2 regions of the Streptomyces sp. TAA486 genome follow, and region 1 is predicted to be linked to the other one. Evidence: riboswitches for the same ligand, from Rfam matches in the RefSeq annotation. Region 1 holds a riboswitch; the other holds the start of a gene.

Region 1 (8,166 bases):
TTCCGCAGGTAGGACTCTGGCCTAGTCCAAGTCCCGCCGCTACGCGGGTAGTTGAGGAAAAAGGGCGCGGCGGAAGACCGTTCACAGGTCTTCCGTCACGCCCTCGCGATTCCGCCACCGGAGGCGGGAGCCGGGGCCGGAAGTGCCCCGGCGCGCGCCGTGCGCGGGTTCAGCCCACCGTCGTCGTGTCGGCGACACCGTCCGGGGTCCGGCTTGCCGGAACAACGGCCTCGCGGTGGGACGCGGTCGTCCTGGGACGCCTCGCGTGGTAGACGAGCGCCGGCGGCAGATTGCGCCACACCGTGCGGCCCGGCACCACCTCTTCGAAGGTGGCGTGCAGCAGCTCCCTGAAGCGCAGAGCCGAGGACAGCCGCAGGGCATGGACATAGCCGAACGTGGTGAACGCTCCGTCCGGCGCGAGCACATGGCTCACGGCGGAGAGGATCTCGCGCTGCACGTCGTTGGAGAAGGACGCCCAGGGAAGGCCGCTGACGACCACGTCAGCCTTCTCCAGGCCGCGTTCGGTGAGCAGCTGCGGCAGCGCGGAGGCGTCGGCGTGGAGCACCTCCACCTTGCGGCAGCGCCATCGCAGCTGGTCGGCCAGCCGCGGATTCGCCTCGATGGCGAGCTGGCGTCCGCGACCGCTCAGCTGCTCCTCGATGATGCTGGTGACCACCCCTGTTCCGGGGCCCAGTTCGACCACGACCGGGTCGCCGAGCTCGGGTACGGGTGCGGTCACTGCCGCGGCGAGTTTGGGGGAGCTGGGGGCCACCGCGCCGATGTCGGCGGGCGATCGCAGGAACTCGCGCAGCATCGTGCCGGTCTCGCTCGTCAACGCTCTTTGCCTCTCGGGGACGTCAAGGGCTCGAGACCGGCCAGGTGAGCAGCGCCTTCGGTGGCTGACATGAGGGGCTGCGGCGGGGAACGGACGACCTCGCGTGGACAACCGTACCCATGGATCCGCAGATCACGGCCATACCGGGGGAGCTAATGGTCGGTAACCCGTCTGACCTGTGGATTCGTGCTCAGAACCCTGGGGTGCCGTATATGGAGCATCTCCCCGAAACGGCCGGGCGGCCGCTGATGCCGCAGTCGTGGGCGGAGTGGAAGGAAAGTGGAGGAAGCAGGCGATTAGGGGTGTGATTCCAGCCACAGCCCGGATGAGGGGCAACGGGCCCGGTCCTCCCGTCGCGGCGGTGCGGGCCGACCGCGGGGGTCAGCACTCGATGACGTTGACCGCGAGTCCGCCCCGGGCCGTCTCCTTGTACTTGACCTTCATGTCGGCGCCGGTGTCCTTCATCGTCTTGATCGCCTTGTCGAGCGAGACGTGGTGCCGGCCGTCGCCGCGCAGCGCCATGCGGGCGGCGGTGACGGCCTTCACGGCGGCCATGCCGTTGCGCTCGATGCAGGGGATCTGGACGAGCCCGCCGATCGGGTCGCAGGTCAGCCCGAGGTTGTGCTCGATGCCGATCTCCGCGGCGTTCTCCACCTTCTCCGGACCGCCGCCCAGCACCTCGGCCAGGCCGCCCGCCGCCATGGAGCAGGCCGAGCCGACCTCGCCCTGGCAGCCGACCTCGGCGCCGGAGATCGAGGCGTTCTCCTTGAAGAGCAGCCCGACGGCGCCTGCCGCGAGGAGGAAGCGGACGATGCCGTCCTCGTCGGCGCCCGGCACGAACTCGGTGTAGTAGTGCAGGACGGCCGGGATGATGCCCGCCGCTCCGTTGGTGGGAGCCGTGACCACGCGTCCGCCGGCGGCGTTCTCCTCGTTCACCGCCATCGCGTAGAGCGTCAGCCACTCGGTCGCGTGCGTCTCGCGGCTGCCCTCCGCCCGCAGCTGGCGAGCGGCCGTCGCCGCCCTGCGGCGCACCTTCAGGCCGCCCGGCAGGATGCCCTCGCGGCTCAGTCCGCGGGCGACGCAGGCCCGCATGACCTCCCAGATCTCCAGCAGACCGGTACGGATCTCCTCCTCCGTGCGCCAGGCCTTCTCGTTCTGGAGCATCAGCTCCGAGACGGACAGACCCGTCTCCCGCGTGAGCCGCAGCAGCTCGTCGCCGGTGCGGAAGGAGTGCTTCAGTTCGGTGTCGTCGAGCTTGATGCGGCCCGAGCCGGCGGCGTCCTCGTCGACGACGAATCCGCCGCCCACCGAGTAGTAGGTCTTCTCCAGAAGCGTGGCGCCGGAGGCGTCGTACGCGAAGAGCGTCATCCCGTTCGCGTGGTACGGGAGCGAGCGGCGGCGGTGCAGGATCAGCTGGGACTGCTCGTCGAAGGCGATCTCGTGGGCGTCCCCTATCTCCGTGGCCAGCAGCCGCAGCCGCTTCGAGGCCCTGATCCGCTCGACCTCGTCCTCGGCGCCCTCGACGTCGACGGTGCGCGGTGACTCGCCCTGCAGCCCGAGCAGCACGGCCTTCGCGGTTCCGTGCCCGTGCCCGGTCGCGCCGAGCGACCCGTACAGCTCGGCTTTCACGGACGCCGTATGGGCGAGCACGCCCTCGTTCTTCAGCCGCACGGCGAACATGCGGGCCGCGCGCATCGGGCCGACCGTGTGGGAGCTGGACGGGCCGATGCCGATCGAGAAGAGGTCGAAGACGGAGACCGCCATGGCGGGCGCCTCCTTTCCGTGCGGGGCCCGTGCTGTGGCCGGATGACCGGTGCCGCGGCGCGGTCCGCGCCGCGGCACCGGGGCCTGTTACTTGTTCAGGCCGGGGTAGAGGGGGTGCTTCTCGGTGAGCGCCGTGACGCGCGCGCTCAGGGACTTGGCCTTGTCCTCGTCGAAGCCGGGGAGCAGCGCCTCGGCGATGATGTCGGCGACCTCGCGGAAATCCTCCTCCTGGAAGCCCCGGGTCGCCAGCGCGGGCGTCCCGATGCGCAGGCCGGAGGTGACCATGGGCGGGCGGGGGTCGTTCGGCACGGCGTTGCGGTTCACGGTGATGCCGATCTCGTGCAGCCGGTCCTCGGCCTGCTGGCCGTCCAGTTCGCTGTTGCGCAGGTCGACGAGGATCAGGTGCACGTCCGTGCCGCCGGAGAGTACGGAGACGCCCGCGTCCACCGCGTCCTGCTGCAGCAGCCGCTCGGCGAGCAACCGGGCACCGGTCAGGGTCCGCTGCTGGCGCTCCTTGAACTCGTCGGAGGCCGCGATCTTGAACGACACGGCCTTGGCCGCGATGACGTGCTCCAGCGGACCGCCCTGCTGACCGGGGAAGACCGCGGAGTTGATCTTCTTGGCGTACTCCTTCTTGGAGAGGATCACGCCGCCACGCGGGCCGCCGAGGGTCTTGTGCGTGGTCGTGGTCACGACGTCCGCGTAAGGCACCGGAGAGGGGTGCAGCCCGGCCGCCACCAGACCCGCGAAGTGCGCCATGTCGACCATGAGCAGGGCGTCCACCTCGTCCGCGACGCGGCGGAAGGCGGCGAAGTCCAGCTGCCGCGGGTACGCGGACCAGCCGGCGATGATCATCTGCGGCCGGTGCTCGCGCGCCAGCCTGCCGACCTCGTCCATGTCGACCCGGCCGGTCTTCTCGTCCACGTGGTAGGCGACGACGTTGTAGAGCTTGCCGGAGAAGTTGATCTTCATGCCGTGCGTGAGGTGACCGCCGTGCGCCAGGTCCAGGCCCATGATCGTGTCACCGGGCTTGAGCAGCGCGAACATCGCGGCGGCGTTCGCGGACGCCCCGGAGTGCGGCTGCACGTTGGCGGCGTCCGCCCCGAAGAGGGCCTTGATGCGCTCGCGCGCGATGTCCTCGATGACGTCGACGTGTTCGCAGCCGCCGTAGTAGCGACGCCCCGGATAGCCCTCCGCGTACTTGTTGGTGAGGACGGATCCCTGGGCCTCCAGGGAGGCGACCGGCGCGAAGTTCTCCGACGCGATCATCTCGAGGGTGGACTGCTGGCGGTGGAGTTCGGCGTCGACGGCGGCGGCGACGTCCGGGTCCACCTCGTGGAGAGAGCTGTTCAGAAGCGACATGGAACCATCCCTGGTGGCAGGCCGGTCGGGCACATTGGCGGACATACGGCGTTCAGTCGTTGCTGCTCGGGCGTAGGGGGCCGCTCTTGCGGCTCCGGGCGACAGGGGCCGGTCGGTGCGGGCCCGGCGTCAGCTTCCGGCGGTGAACGAGGCGTACTCGTCGGCCGTCAGCAGCCCCTCCGGCTCGTCCGTGACACGCACCTTGAACAGCCAGCCGCCCTCGAACGGGGCGGAGTTGACCAGTGCCGGGTCGTCCACGACATCCTGGTTGATCTCGGTGATCTCGCCGGAGACCGGCGCGTAGAGGTCGCTGACCGACTTGGTCGACTCCAGTTCGCCGCAGGGCTCGCCCGCGGTCACCGTGTCCCCGTTCTCGGGAAGCTGGACGAAGACGACATCGCCGAGCGCGTCGGCGGCGTGGGCCGTGATGCCGACCGTCGAGACGCCGTCATCGGCGGCCGACAGCCACTCGTGCTCCTTGCTGTAGCGCAGCTGCTGCGGGTTGCTCATGGTGCGATTCTCCTGGATGAGAGGGGAACGGAGGGAATCAGTCTTGGTCAGTGGGACGCAGGACACGTCGAGCGGCGCGGGCCACGCCGCGTCCCGGCGCCGGGGAGGCGGGCACGGGTCGTCCCGCCGGCGCCCTTGTCAGCGTTGCCGCTTGTAGAAGGGGAGCGCCACGACCTCGTACGGCTCGTGGCTGCCGCGGATGTCCACCGCGACCCCTTCGGTGCCGGGCTCCGCGAACGCCGGGTCGACGTACGCGATGGCGATGGGCTTGCCGAGGGTGGGCGACGGGGCTCCCGAGGTCACCTCGCCGATCACCGAACCGTCCGCGGCGGAGACCACCTCGTACCCGGCACGCGGCACCCTCCTGCCCTCGGCGATCAGCCCGACGAGCTTGCGCGGCGGCGATGTCTCCGCCTGGCCGGCGGCGGCCTCCAGTGGCTCGCGCCCGACGAAGGCACCGTCGTTGGTGGTCTTCTCGAACTTCACGATCCGGCCCATGCCCGCGTCGAACGGCGTGGTCCGCGTGGTCAGTTCGTGCCCGTACAGAGGCATCCCCGCCTCGAGGCGGAGCGTGTCACGGCAGCTCAGACCGCACGGCACGAGGCCCGCGGGCGCGCCCGCGCCGGTCAGCGCCTCCCACACGGCGACGGCGTCGGCGGGGGAGACGAACAGCTCGAAGCCGTCCTCGCCGGTGTATCCCGTGCGGGCGATCAGGGCGTCCCGGCCGGCGACCGTGCCCGGCAGCCCCGCGTAGTACTTCAGCCCCTCCAGGTCGGCGTCCGTGAGGCCCTTGAGAATGCCGGCGGCCTCCGGGCCCTGCACGGCGATCAGCGCGTAGGCGTCCCGGTCGTCGCGCACCTCGGCGCCGAAGCCGGCGCTGCGCTCACGCAGCGCGTCCAGCACGGTCTGAGCGTTGGAGGCGTTGGCGACGACCATGTACGTGTCGTCGCCGGTGCGGTAGACGATCAGGTCGTCGAGGATTCCGCCCGAGGCGTCGCACAGCATGGTGTAGCGGGCGCGTCCCACGGCCAGCCGGGAGAGGTTGCCGACCAGCGCGTAGTCCAGCAGCTCGCCGGCCTGCTGCCCGGTGACGGTGATCTCGCCCATGTGTGAGAGGTCGAAGAGGCCCGCGCGCGTGCGCACGGCGACGTGCTCGTCCCGCTCGCTGCCGTAGCGCAGTGGCATGTCCCAGCCGGCGAAGTCGGTCATCGTCGCGCCGAGCGCGCGGTGTACCGCGTCGAGGGCGGTGGTGCGTGGGCCGCCGCCGGTGGCCCCGCCGTTGGTCTCGCTCATGTCAGGCTCCCGTGACTCGGTGACGCGGATGTCCTCCCCATCTGTCATCGGAACCTGAGAGGTTCGCCACGAGCCCTCGTGCACGGGCGGTGGCTTGCACCTTGGGTGGAGCCGCCTGCGGGCGGCCCGCTTTTCAGATCTGCCTCGTCCTGCGCGGTATCGGTGCCTGAGAGATTCAAGGGAGGACTTGCTCCTTCGGCGCCCCGGCGGGACCGCGCTCCGAGCGCGGCCGGGAACTCTCCCGCGTGGATTCAAACGGCCGGTATCCAGTTGACTGGCCCGCTCATCATGGCATGGCGGCGAAGAGGCGTCGACGGTGCATGCCTTCGCCGGCTGCGATGCCGCCTTGCTGCGCATTACCATTTCTTGACACTCTCGGAGGCGAGCCGCCGGACGGCGGCCATATCCGGGGAGGGGCGATCAGGTGGGCAGCCTGCGCAGTGCGTACGCGACCGTGACCGGCTGGGGGTACTCGCCTTCCGGCCAGGCCAGAGACGCCGCCGACTCTCCTGTACAGGCGACGGTGCCGCCACCGGCGCCCGTCGGGACGGCTGTTCCCGGCGCCTCGGCGCCCGTCGAGGCCGGCGCCGCGGCCGTTCCGGCGGTCTCACCCCCTCCGGCCGCCTCCGTGGACCTTCGCGGTACGGCCGTCCGGCGGACGCTGCGGTATCCCACCGGCGACCGCGTCGTCGTCTCCGGGCTTCCGGGCAGCGGCAAGTCGACGCTGATCCGGCGCGTCGTCGCCCTCCAGGACACCGTCCGCCGCATCGACTCCCAGGACGTGCGCGAGCGTTGGGGGTCCGCGCTGCCGCGCTGGCTGCCCTACGCCGCGTACCGGCCCCTCGCCCGCATCGCGCATTACGCGGGACTGCGGCGGGCGCTCTCCTCCGGCGCGAGCGTCGTCGTGCACGACTGCGGCAGCCAGGCGTGGGTGCGCAACTGGCTGGGCCGGGACGCCCTTCGGCGCGGCCGCGCCCTCCACCTCGTCCTGCTGGACGTACCGGCGGCGACGGCGCTGCGCAGCCAGGCCGAGCGCGGACGCACCGTCTCCGGCTACGCGTTCATGCGCCACCGCAGGGCCGTGCGGCGGCTGATCGTGAACGCGGAGTCCGGGCGGCTGCCGCGTGGATGCCAGTCGGTGGTCCTCCTGGACCGGGGTGCCGCGGGAACACTCGCCGGCATGGCGTTCGAGTAGCAACACGCCGAAGGCGCACGCCCGGCGCGCAGGGCCGGACCGCTCGCAACCCGGTGTGACCACCGCACTAGGGTGGCCGTCATGACCATTCCTCAGCAGTACGGACCGGGCCATGGCGGAGGCTGGCCCGGCAACGAGCTGGAGGAGGCCCTCGCCGCCTCCCTCGAAGTGCCAGGCGCCGGTGCCCGGCTGCTTGAGGTGCTCGGACGCAGCAGCGTCTGGGTGCCGCTGCCCGAGGGCGGCGGCCCCGACAGCCCCGACCTGGATCTGCCGACCGTGGAGCTGAACGGCGGCGTCTATGTTCCGGTCTTCAGTTCCGAGCAGCAGTTCCTGCAAGTCGTCGGGGGCCATATGTCCTTCACCGTCGCACCCGCACGCGACTTCGCCCGCGGGCTGCCGCCGCAGGTGGGCATCGCCGTGAACCCGGAGGGCACCGTCGGCATGCCGCTGCCGCCCGAGGCCGTCGCCGAGCTGTGCGCCAACACCCCGGGTGAGCAGGCCGCGTGGGGCGTGGCGCGCGGCGCGCGGGTGCGGCTCTACGAGCCGGACTGGCAGGAGGAACCGGTGGACTTCCTCGCCGCCGCGGCCGGGGAGTTCGCCGTTCTGCCGTGGATGCGCACGGCCCGCCGCGCACTCGCCAGCTCCGAGGGGGATCCGCCGTCGCTCTTCGTCGGCGTCGAGCTGGACCACCTCGACCCGGACATCCGCCAGGCCGCGCACGACGCGCTCGCGCGTGCGCTGGGCCGCGCCCAGTCCAGATGGCCCGTACAGCTCGTGCTGATGGACGCCGCCCAGGACCCGGTGGTCGACTGGATGCGGCACTGCGTGCGGCCCTTCTACACACGGGACTGAGGTCCGGGTCCTTCCGGGCGTGCTCCGCCCCAGGACGTAGCGCTTCAGCACGACGCCCCATGTCGGTCCCTGCTCGTAAGCTGGTTGGATGACGGGGACAACGGGGAGGGCCGCGTTCGCGGGCCCGGTACAGATCATTGAGAAGGACGGCTTCCTCGCCGGTCTTTCCCAGGGCCGGAGGCTCTTGGGAAGGCCGGCGAGGCGTCGGAGCGGTTCCGGTGGAAGGACGGCCAGGTGAGCGCGGGTGCAGGCGTCGAGCAGCTGCTGGGGCAGGTGTCGCCGGGGAGGTACGACACCTATGAGGCGCTGCTCGATGCGCTCGCCGAGGGCGAAGTGTGGATGCTGCTCTGGAACG
Region 2 (8,166 bases), on a different contig from region 1:
TCGTGCCGTGTGCCGAGGAGGGGATCAGGCACACATTGCGCTGGTCGTCGCCGCGCGAGCGGTGGTACGCGCGCACGGCCAGCAGTCCTGCCAGCTCGCCCTGGGATCCGGCGTTGGGCTGCAGGGATACCTTGTCGTAGCCGGTGATCTCCGCGAGCTGGTCCTCGAGCTGATGGATGAGCGCCAGGTAGCCCTCCGCCTGCTCGGCCGGAGCGAAGGGGTGCAGACCGGCGAACTCGGGCCAGGTGACGGCCTCCATCTCGGTGGCGGCGTTGAGCTTCATGGTGCACGAGCCGAGCGGGATCATTCCGCGGTCCAGTGCGTAGTCCCGGTCCGCGAGCCTGCGCAGGTAGCGCAGCATCGCCGTCTCGGAGCGGTATTCGTGGAAGACCGGGTGGGTCAGATAGTCCTCGGTGCGCAGCAGCGCCTCGGGCAGCGCGTCCGCGGTAAGAGCGTCGTCCAGCTCGCCTGCGTCCGCTTCGACGCCGAACGCGGACCAGACTGCCTCCAGCTGGGCCCGGCCCGTGGTCTCGTCGCAGGCCATACCCACGTGGTCCGCGTCCGTCTCCCGCAGGTTCACGCCCGCCTCGCGCGCACGGGCCACGATCTCGGCCGCGCGTCCGGGGACCCGCGCCGTGACGGTGTCGAAGTAGCTGCCGTGCACGATCTCGACTCCGCCTCCGCGCAGCCCCTCAGCGAGCAGGGTGGCGTAGCGGTGGGTACGGCGGGCGATGTTGGCCAGGCCCTCCGGCCCGTGGTGCACCGCATACATCCCGGACATCACGGCAAGCAGCACCTGGGCGGTGCAGATGTTGCTGGTGGCCTTCTCCCGGCGGATGTGCTGCTCACGGGTCTGCAGGGCGAGGCGGTAGGCCTGGTGGCCGTCAGCGTCCTTGGAGACGCCGACGAGGCGACCGGGCAGGCTGCGGGCGTACTTGTCGCGCACCGACATGTAGCCGGCGTGCGGCCCGCCGAAGCCCATGGGCACGCCGAAGCGCTGGCTGGAGCCGACCGCGATGTCCGCGCCGAGCGACCCGGGCGAACTGAGCAGCGTGAGAGCGAGCAGGTCGGCTGCGACGGTCACGATCGCACCGATTCCGTGCGCCTGGTCGATGACGGCACGGTGGTCCCGCACGGCGCCGGAGGCTCCGGGGTACTGCAGGAGCAGCCCGAAGACGCCGCGCTCGGCCACATCGGCCGGGATCCCGTCGCTCAGGTCGGCGACGACGACCTCGACGCCGGTCGGTTCCGCCCGGGTCCGGATGACGGCGATCGTCTGCGGCAGGCAGTCGGCATCCACGAGGAAGACGCCCTGCTTGACCTTGCCGACCCGGCGGGAGAGCGCCATGGCCTCGGCGGCCGCAGTGGGCTCGTCGAGGAGCGAGGCACCCGAGGTCGGCAGGCCCGTCAGGTCGGCCACCATGGTCTGGAAGTTGAGCAGGGCCTCGAGGCGGCCCTGCGAGATCTCCGGCTGGTAGGGCGTGTACGCGGTGTACCAGGCGGGGTTCTCCATGACGTTGCGCAGGACGACCGAGGGGGTGAAGGTCCCGTAGTAGCCGAGGCCGATCATCGACGGAAGCACCTGGTTGCGGGCCGCGAACTCCCGCAGCTCCGCGATCACTTCGGCCTCGGTACGGCCGGGAGGCAGGTTCAGGGCCTCTTTGCTCTTGATCACGTCGGGGACGGCGGCGGCGGTCAGCTCGTCGAGTGAGCCGTAACCGACCTGGGCGAGCATCTTCGCCTGGGCACCAGCGGCTGGGCCGATGTGCCGCCGTTCGAAAGGAGTTCCGCGTTCCAGATCGGCGAGAGGGATGCGGTTGGCAGTCATCTGCGGGGGCCTCCTGGTCACTGTGACCTACGGGGACACCACGGCGCTGGTGCCCGGACGGCCTCCCCCTCTGTCATCTCAACCTGAGAGTTTCACCGGTCCGCCCCGGCTGAGCGGAGACCCGGCTTTCACCGTCGGTGAGGAGGAGCCCAGGCACTGCTCGGCCCGCCCTGCTTTCCAGAGTGACCTCACCCGCGCGGTACGTGAGCCTGAGAGATTCCGGGGAGGAGTTGCTCCTTCGGCGCCCCCGGCTGATGCCGGAGGACTCTCCCGCTCGGGGTCCACAGCCACTTCGAGCCTACCAGCGCTTCCTCCCTCAGGACCCGGGTGCACTCGGGTGGCCAACCGCTGAAATGTGCCTTTGGGTGGTAATACGGCTTGTACGACCGGCTCCCGGCGTCCTCGGCGCCCCCGCAGCACGCTGTTGCGCGGCAGTACGGCAAGGCCGAGGAGGGGGTTCGCCAGATCACCAGACCCCAGGGCCGGCCTCGTCCCGTGACGCACCCGGTGCCCCTGAACCACGACTTGGAGGGACCGTGCAGAACGACATCGATCCACGGAGCCTTATCGGGCGCAGAGCACTCGACAGCAGCGGCTGCAAGATCGGAACGGTCGGCGAGGTGTACCTCGACGACGCGACGGGCGAGCCGGAGTGGGCGGCCGTGCGCACGGGCTTCTTCCGGCGCGAGACCCTCGTACCGCTGGAGCCGAGCGAACTGGTCGGCGGCATCCTCCACGTCCCTTTCGAGAGGGCGCTGGTTCGCAGCACACCTGTGCTCGGCGTGGGCAGACACCTCTCCCCCCGCCAGGAGCTCCAGCTGTATCTCCATTACGGGCTGGACGTGCCGCCCCCGGCCGAGTCCGTCGGCCCGGAGCCCTCCTCACCGGCGTCGACGTCCTCCTCGCCCCCGCCGGACAGGGACTTCGGACGGATAGCCGGGACCGAAAGCTGAGACGGTTCCCCCGAACGGCCCAACCCATCCGTCCGCTTCCGCCGCGCCATCGCCGCGAGCGGCGGCGGTTCGGCCGGCTCCAGAGCAGGATCGTCGACGGAGTAGGTCCGCACTCGGCCGGGCGCGGACCCAGGATCCTCGAACCTCACGGTGACCCGGCCGAGGCCGCTGCCCTGCACCCAGCCATGACCGCGATCCGCATGCGTGACGTCCCGGCCCGGCACCCAGCGCCGGTCGGCCGGCACCTCCGGCTCCTCCGGCACGGCCGTCGGTCCCTGCGCCTCCCCCGGGCGGCCGGCTGTCGCGGCTTCCGCTGCTGCCGCGGCGTCCGCGTCGGCCTGTGCCTGTGCGAACAGGTCCTCCTGAGTGAAGTCGGCCAGACCGCTGACGCCGACACCCAGCAGGCGCACCCCGGCGGTGGTGTCCACCGTGTCGAGGAGCCTGGCCGCGGCCTCGCGGACCACGCCCGTGTCGTCGGTGGGTCCGCGCAGCGTCTCCGAGCGCGTCAGGGTCGAGAAGTCGTAGCTGCGAACCTTGATCACAACCGTGCGTCCGGACCTCCCGGCCGCACGCAGCCGCTCCGCGCAGCGTTCGGCGAGGCGCGCGAGGTGGGCCTGTACGAGCGCCCTGTCGGTGAGGTCGACGTCGAAGGTGTCCTCCACCGACACCGATTTCGCGTCGCGCTCCGCGATCACCGGCCGGTCGTCCCAGCCGTTCGCCATCGCATAGAGCGAAGTGCCGTGCGCCCTGCCCAGAAGTCTCAGCAGCTCCGCCTCCCCTGCCTCCGCCGTGTCCCCGACCGTGGTGATACCGGCACGGCGCAGCACCTCCGCCGTGGCCGGACCCACACCGGGCAGGGTGCGTACGGGCATCGGACCGAGCAGCTCCCGTTCCGTGCCCGGCTCGATGACGACGAGCCCGTCGGGCTTGGCCTGCTCCGAGCCGATCTGGGCGAGCATCTTCGAGCCGGCCAGTCCCACGGAGCCGCTGAGCCCCGTCATCTCGCTGATCGTCTGCCGCAGCCGCTCACCGACCGCTCGTACGGCCGGGGACGCCGAGCCCTCGGTGAGCGCCTCGCCGGCCTCCAGGTCGACGAAGGCCTCGTCGAGGCTGAGGGGCTCCACGAGCGGCGACAGCCCGCCGAGGATCTCCATGACGGCCTCGCTGACGTCCCGGTAGAGGCTGAAGCGAGGCGCGAGATAGGCGGCATTCGGGCACAGACGGCGGGCCTGCCCCATGGGCATGGCCGAATGGACGCCGAAGATCCGCGCCTCGTAGGAGGCCGTGGCGACGACTCCGCGCGGCCCGAGCCCGCCGACGACCACGGGCTTTCCGCGGAGGCTGGGCTTGGATGCCTGCTCGACGGCAGCGTAGAAGGCGTCCATGTCCAGATGGAGGATCGTCGGAGCGCTTCTCACATTGGTCGATGGTGCCGCATGGGACCGACAGTCAGCCTGCGCGGTTGCGCCGCCGTGCCAGTTCGTCCCCGGGGTGGTCACCGACGATGGTCTCGCCGGTGTCGACGTGTTCGCCGTGCAGCTGCGCCAGGGCTCCCTCGACGTCCTTCCACACCACGCCGACGGCAATCCCGAACACGCCTTGCCCGCCCTGCAGCAGGTCGACCACTTCGTCGGGCGAGGAGCACTCGTAGACGGTGGCTCCGTCGCTCATCAGCGTCATCTGGGTCAGGTCGGTACGGCCGCGGGTGCGCAGATGCTGGACGGCGGTGCGGATGTTCTGCAGCGAGACGCCGGTGTCCAGCAGCCGCTTGACGATCTTGAGTACCACGATGTCGCGGAAGCTGTAGAGCCGCTGGCTTCCGGATCCGTAGGCGGGACGGATGCTCGGCTCCACGAGCCCTGTGCGCGCCCAGTAGTCGAGCTGGCGGTAGGTGATCCCTGCGGCCGAGCACGCGGTGGGGCCGCGGTATCCGATGAGTTCCGGCGATTCCTCCGTGGATCTCTCCCCCTGCAGCGGGCCCGCCGAGCCCCCGCGAGGAGGGGCGTCGCCCGCCGCCATACCGTCGCCGGTATCTCTCACGCCGACCTCCGTCCTCCGCATCCCGGGGCATGACCGGGACCTGCCTCACCGAAGGTAGGCAGTCACCCGTGGTGCGTCAACGATCGCCACACTCGGCACGCCGGGTGAAAATGCCCCAAGGTGTGGTTTCCCGTAACCGCAAGCAGGGAAGACGTGACGGTTTGCGGTCGCCGGGGCCCGTCATGGGCCGCACGCGGCGACGGGATCACTGGCTGCTGGTGCCGAAGTCCTCGGGCGAGATCTGGTCGAGGAACTCGCGGAACTTCTCCACCTCGTCCTCCTGCTCGTCCGGGATGGCGATGCCCGCGTCGTCCAGCACACCCTCGCTGCCGTAGATCGGCGTACCGGTGCGCAGAGCCAGCGCTATGGCGTCGGACGGCCGCGCGCTGACCTCGACCCCGCTGGCGAAGACCAGCTCGGCGTAGAAAACGCCTTCTCTCAGGTCCGTGATGCGGACAGCGGTGAGCTCCTGGCCCACAGCCTCCAGGACGTCCTTGAACAGATCATGGGTGAGCGGGCGCGCAGGCGTCATGCCCTGCTGCGCGAAGGCGATCGCGGTCGCCTCCCCAGGGCCGATCCAGATGGGGAGGTACCGGTCGCCACCCACTTCACGCAGCAGCACGATCGGTTGGTTGGAGGGCATTTCGACCCGGACACCCACAACGTCGAGCTCGTTCACACAGCAACCCTAGGCCGTGCCCCGCCTGTTTGGGTAGTCGGGACCCGCCCTCAGCTGTCGTGTGAACCTACTCACCCGGGCGGCCGCCCGAGTCGGGGCCCTCAGCGGGCCGTACGTACAGCGCCGCCTGCACAAAGACCTCGTAAAGCCGTGCGGACAAGTCCGCCAGCCGGGCACCCATCGGCACGGCGCTGCCGCCGGTACGGGCATCAGCATGGCGATCCGGCGGCGCTACGGCGCTCTCAAGCAGGCCCGCCTGATGCTCGGCGGCGGCCTTCATCGCGTGCAGCTGCCGTGGCGGGATTCCGTGGCGGCCGAGCTCGGAGACGATGCGGGCGACGGCCACGGCGGCCTCGTCGTAGGAGCCGTCCGGGTACGGGGAGAGAAGGCCGTGTGACTCCCATTCCGCGAGCTCGGGCTCCGTCACGCAGGCGGCAGCCAGCAGCTGCTCCGGGCCGATTCGGGCCGCGGGATCGGAAGGCCCCTCACGCCATGTGCCCTGGCTGCTCCGCTGGGGTGCCCTCGTCGGCGGCAACGGGCACTCGTCCCCGGAGACGGAACCCAGGCGTTCCTTGATCACCCTCAGAGGGAGGTAGTGATCACGCTGCATCCGAAGGACGTCCCGGAGCCGCTCCACGTCCACGCCGCTGAACCAGCGGTGGCCCGACGGAGACCGGCGCGGCGCCACGAGGCCCTGCGTCTCCAGAAATCGGATCTTGGAAACCGTGACCTCGGGGAACTCCTCGCGGAGCACACGCAGTACGCCTCCGATGCCCAGCGGCCCGCTGTCCGCCTCCGCGGTGGCACCGTCGCCGGCGCCACCGGGCGGTGTGTGCTCCATGCCCTGCCGGAAGGTCAGACCGTGCGCTTGCTCGCGAAGAAGACCAGCCGGAACTTGCCGATCTGAACCTCGTCACCGTTCGCCAGCGGTACGCCGGCCTCGATGCGCTCCCGGTTGACGTAGGTGCCGTTGAGGCTGCCGACGTCGGAGACGGTGAAGACACCGTCCTGTCCGCGCCGGAACTCCACGTGACGCCTCGAGACGGTCACGTCGTCCAGGAAGATGTCGCTCTCGGGGTGACGGCCCGCGGTGGTCAAGTCGCCGTCCAGCAGGAAGCGGCTGCCCGAGTTGGGGCCTCGGCGGACCACCATGAGGGCGGAGCCCAGGGGCAGGGCGTCGACCGCGGCCTGAGCCTCGGGGGACAGCGGCGGGGTCTGCTGCTGCCCGGTGACCTCTGCCTCGTACGCCTCCAGCCCGGAGATCGAGATCGTGGAGGTCGTCTCGGAGGAACCCTCGGCCACGGGAGCACCACCCCGGAGCGGTGCCCCGCAGTTGGAACAGAACCGGCTCGCCTCGGCGACCTGGGTCCCGCACCTGCTACACACCGGCACGGCAGATCCTCCACCTGTACTTGAGGTTGATGGTGCACCGGAACCTATGCGGCCCGACGCTGCGGGGTCAACCGAATCCCCGCCCTGACCACCCGCATGGCCACCGCCGGCAGGGGTGATCTCGTCGCGGAACAGCGGGCGTCCCGCGCCCTCGCCGTCGTGGGCCGCCACGGAATCGTGATGCCGGGCGGTCCGGCGCCGCGCGGCGTCAGCGCCGTGCTCCTGGCGGCTCTTGCCGAACAACCTTGCAAAAAAACTCACGGGCGATTCCCCTCGCACGAAACAGACCCGCCCGTGGGGCAGGACAGACCCTCGATGCTCTCACTCCGCCGATATGACGCCCAGACAACGTCCCTGGCCTTCGGACAGTTTCCCTCACGCGATGGTCACCGGGTCCGCCGACCCCCCGCAAGACTCCGCCGTGACCTCACTGCCCGGATGACCGAGCGTAATCAGGCCGCTTCGCAGAGCGCAAGGCGTTGACGACGATCTTCTCGGAGGGCGTGACGGAAGCGTCTGCCTGCTCCTTGCGGAGCGTCTGTACGACTCCGCCTGGGATGTTGAGCGCGGGTTCCAGGTCCTTGGGCTTGCCGATCACCTGAAAGCGGTACGGCGGACTGATCTTGTGACCGTCCACACGCACCCCTCCCGAACTGTCCGAGAAGTACGTATTCGCAACCACCCGTACGTTGTTGACCTCGATCGCCTCGGCACCGGCGGCACGGAGCTCCTGAACGGCGTCCAGGAGCATGTCCGCCTCGACGGACCCGCCGGGGTCGGTCACGGTCAGCTCGATGCCGGGGCCCCGGGCGCCCACCGTACCTGCGAGCACGCCGAGTTGGCGTGCCTTCTGACGTGTCTGCTTCCGTGCCTCCTCGGCCTGGTCCGAGCTGTTCTCCAACTCGGTACGCTGGCCCTCCAGGCTCTGCTTCTCGTCCTCAAGACGCTTGCTGCGGTCGTCCAGTTCGTCGAGGATGCGCACCAGGTCTTCCTGGCGTGCGCCACGCAGCGAACTGTTCTCACTCGTGGAACGGACCTGGATCGCGAGGCCCAGGCCGAGCACGAACAGCAGCAGGGCGACGATGAGTTGGGCCCGAGTCACGCGCGGCGGCCAGACCGCCTGGGCCAGCCGCTGCCGGCCTGTGCGCCCTGATTCTCCGTCCGCCTCCGGCTCGGTCTCCGCGGATTCGGAAGACGCGGCCTGCTTCTCGCGTGCCGGTCCCCCCGCGCCGCTCTCCCCGGAGTTCTGCCGCTCACCGTGGGCGGTACGCGCG

Evidence for each region. A riboswitch is a leader RNA that binds a small molecule or an ion and turns the genes downstream of it on or off. The one in region 1 is predicted to bind glycine.
Region 2: linked by a shared signal. The riboswitch ahead of gcvP (aminomethyl-transferring glycine dehydrogenase) and the one ahead of gcvT (glycine cleavage system aminomethyltransferase GcvT) in region 1 are both predicted to bind glycine.

What each region holds. Positions count from the first base shown of each region.
Region 1 covers NZ_AUEV01000006.1:125,103-133,268, forward strand. Annotated here, with positions in the region: gene I004_RS33130 (class I SAM-dependent methyltransferase) at 170-835, opposite strand; gene I004_RS0109430 (L-serine ammonia-lyase) at 1,217-2,599, opposite strand; gene I004_RS0109435 (serine hydroxymethyltransferase) at 2,687-3,961, opposite strand; gene gcvH (glycine cleavage system protein GcvH) at 4,091-4,471, opposite strand; gene gcvT (glycine cleavage system aminomethyltransferase GcvT) at 4,610-5,764, opposite strand; glycine riboswitch at 5,909-6,018, opposite strand; gene I004_RS0109450 (AAA family ATPase) at 6,288-6,959, shown strand; gene I004_RS0109455 (enhanced serine sensitivity protein SseB) at 7,041-7,811, shown strand; gene I004_RS0109460 (enhanced serine sensitivity protein SseB C-terminal domain-containing protein) at 8,046-8,166, shown strand, end outside.
Region 2 covers NZ_AUEV01000016.1:238,281-246,446, forward strand. Annotated here, with positions in the region: gene gcvP (aminomethyl-transferring glycine dehydrogenase) at 1-1,828, opposite strand, end outside; glycine riboswitch at 2,016-2,111, opposite strand; gene I004_RS40445 (PRC-barrel domain-containing protein) at 2,365-2,781, shown strand; partial or broken gene I004_RS35420 (DNA polymerase IV) at 2,886-4,166, opposite strand; gene I004_RS0122475 (MerR family transcriptional regulator) at 4,231-4,842, opposite strand; gene I004_RS0122480 (bifunctional nuclease family protein) at 5,027-5,500, opposite strand; gene ftsR (transcriptional regulator FtsR) at 5,568-6,341, opposite strand; gene I004_RS38370 (FHA domain-containing protein) at 6,356-7,195, opposite strand; gene I004_RS35430 (DUF881 domain-containing protein) at 7,320-8,166, opposite strand, start outside.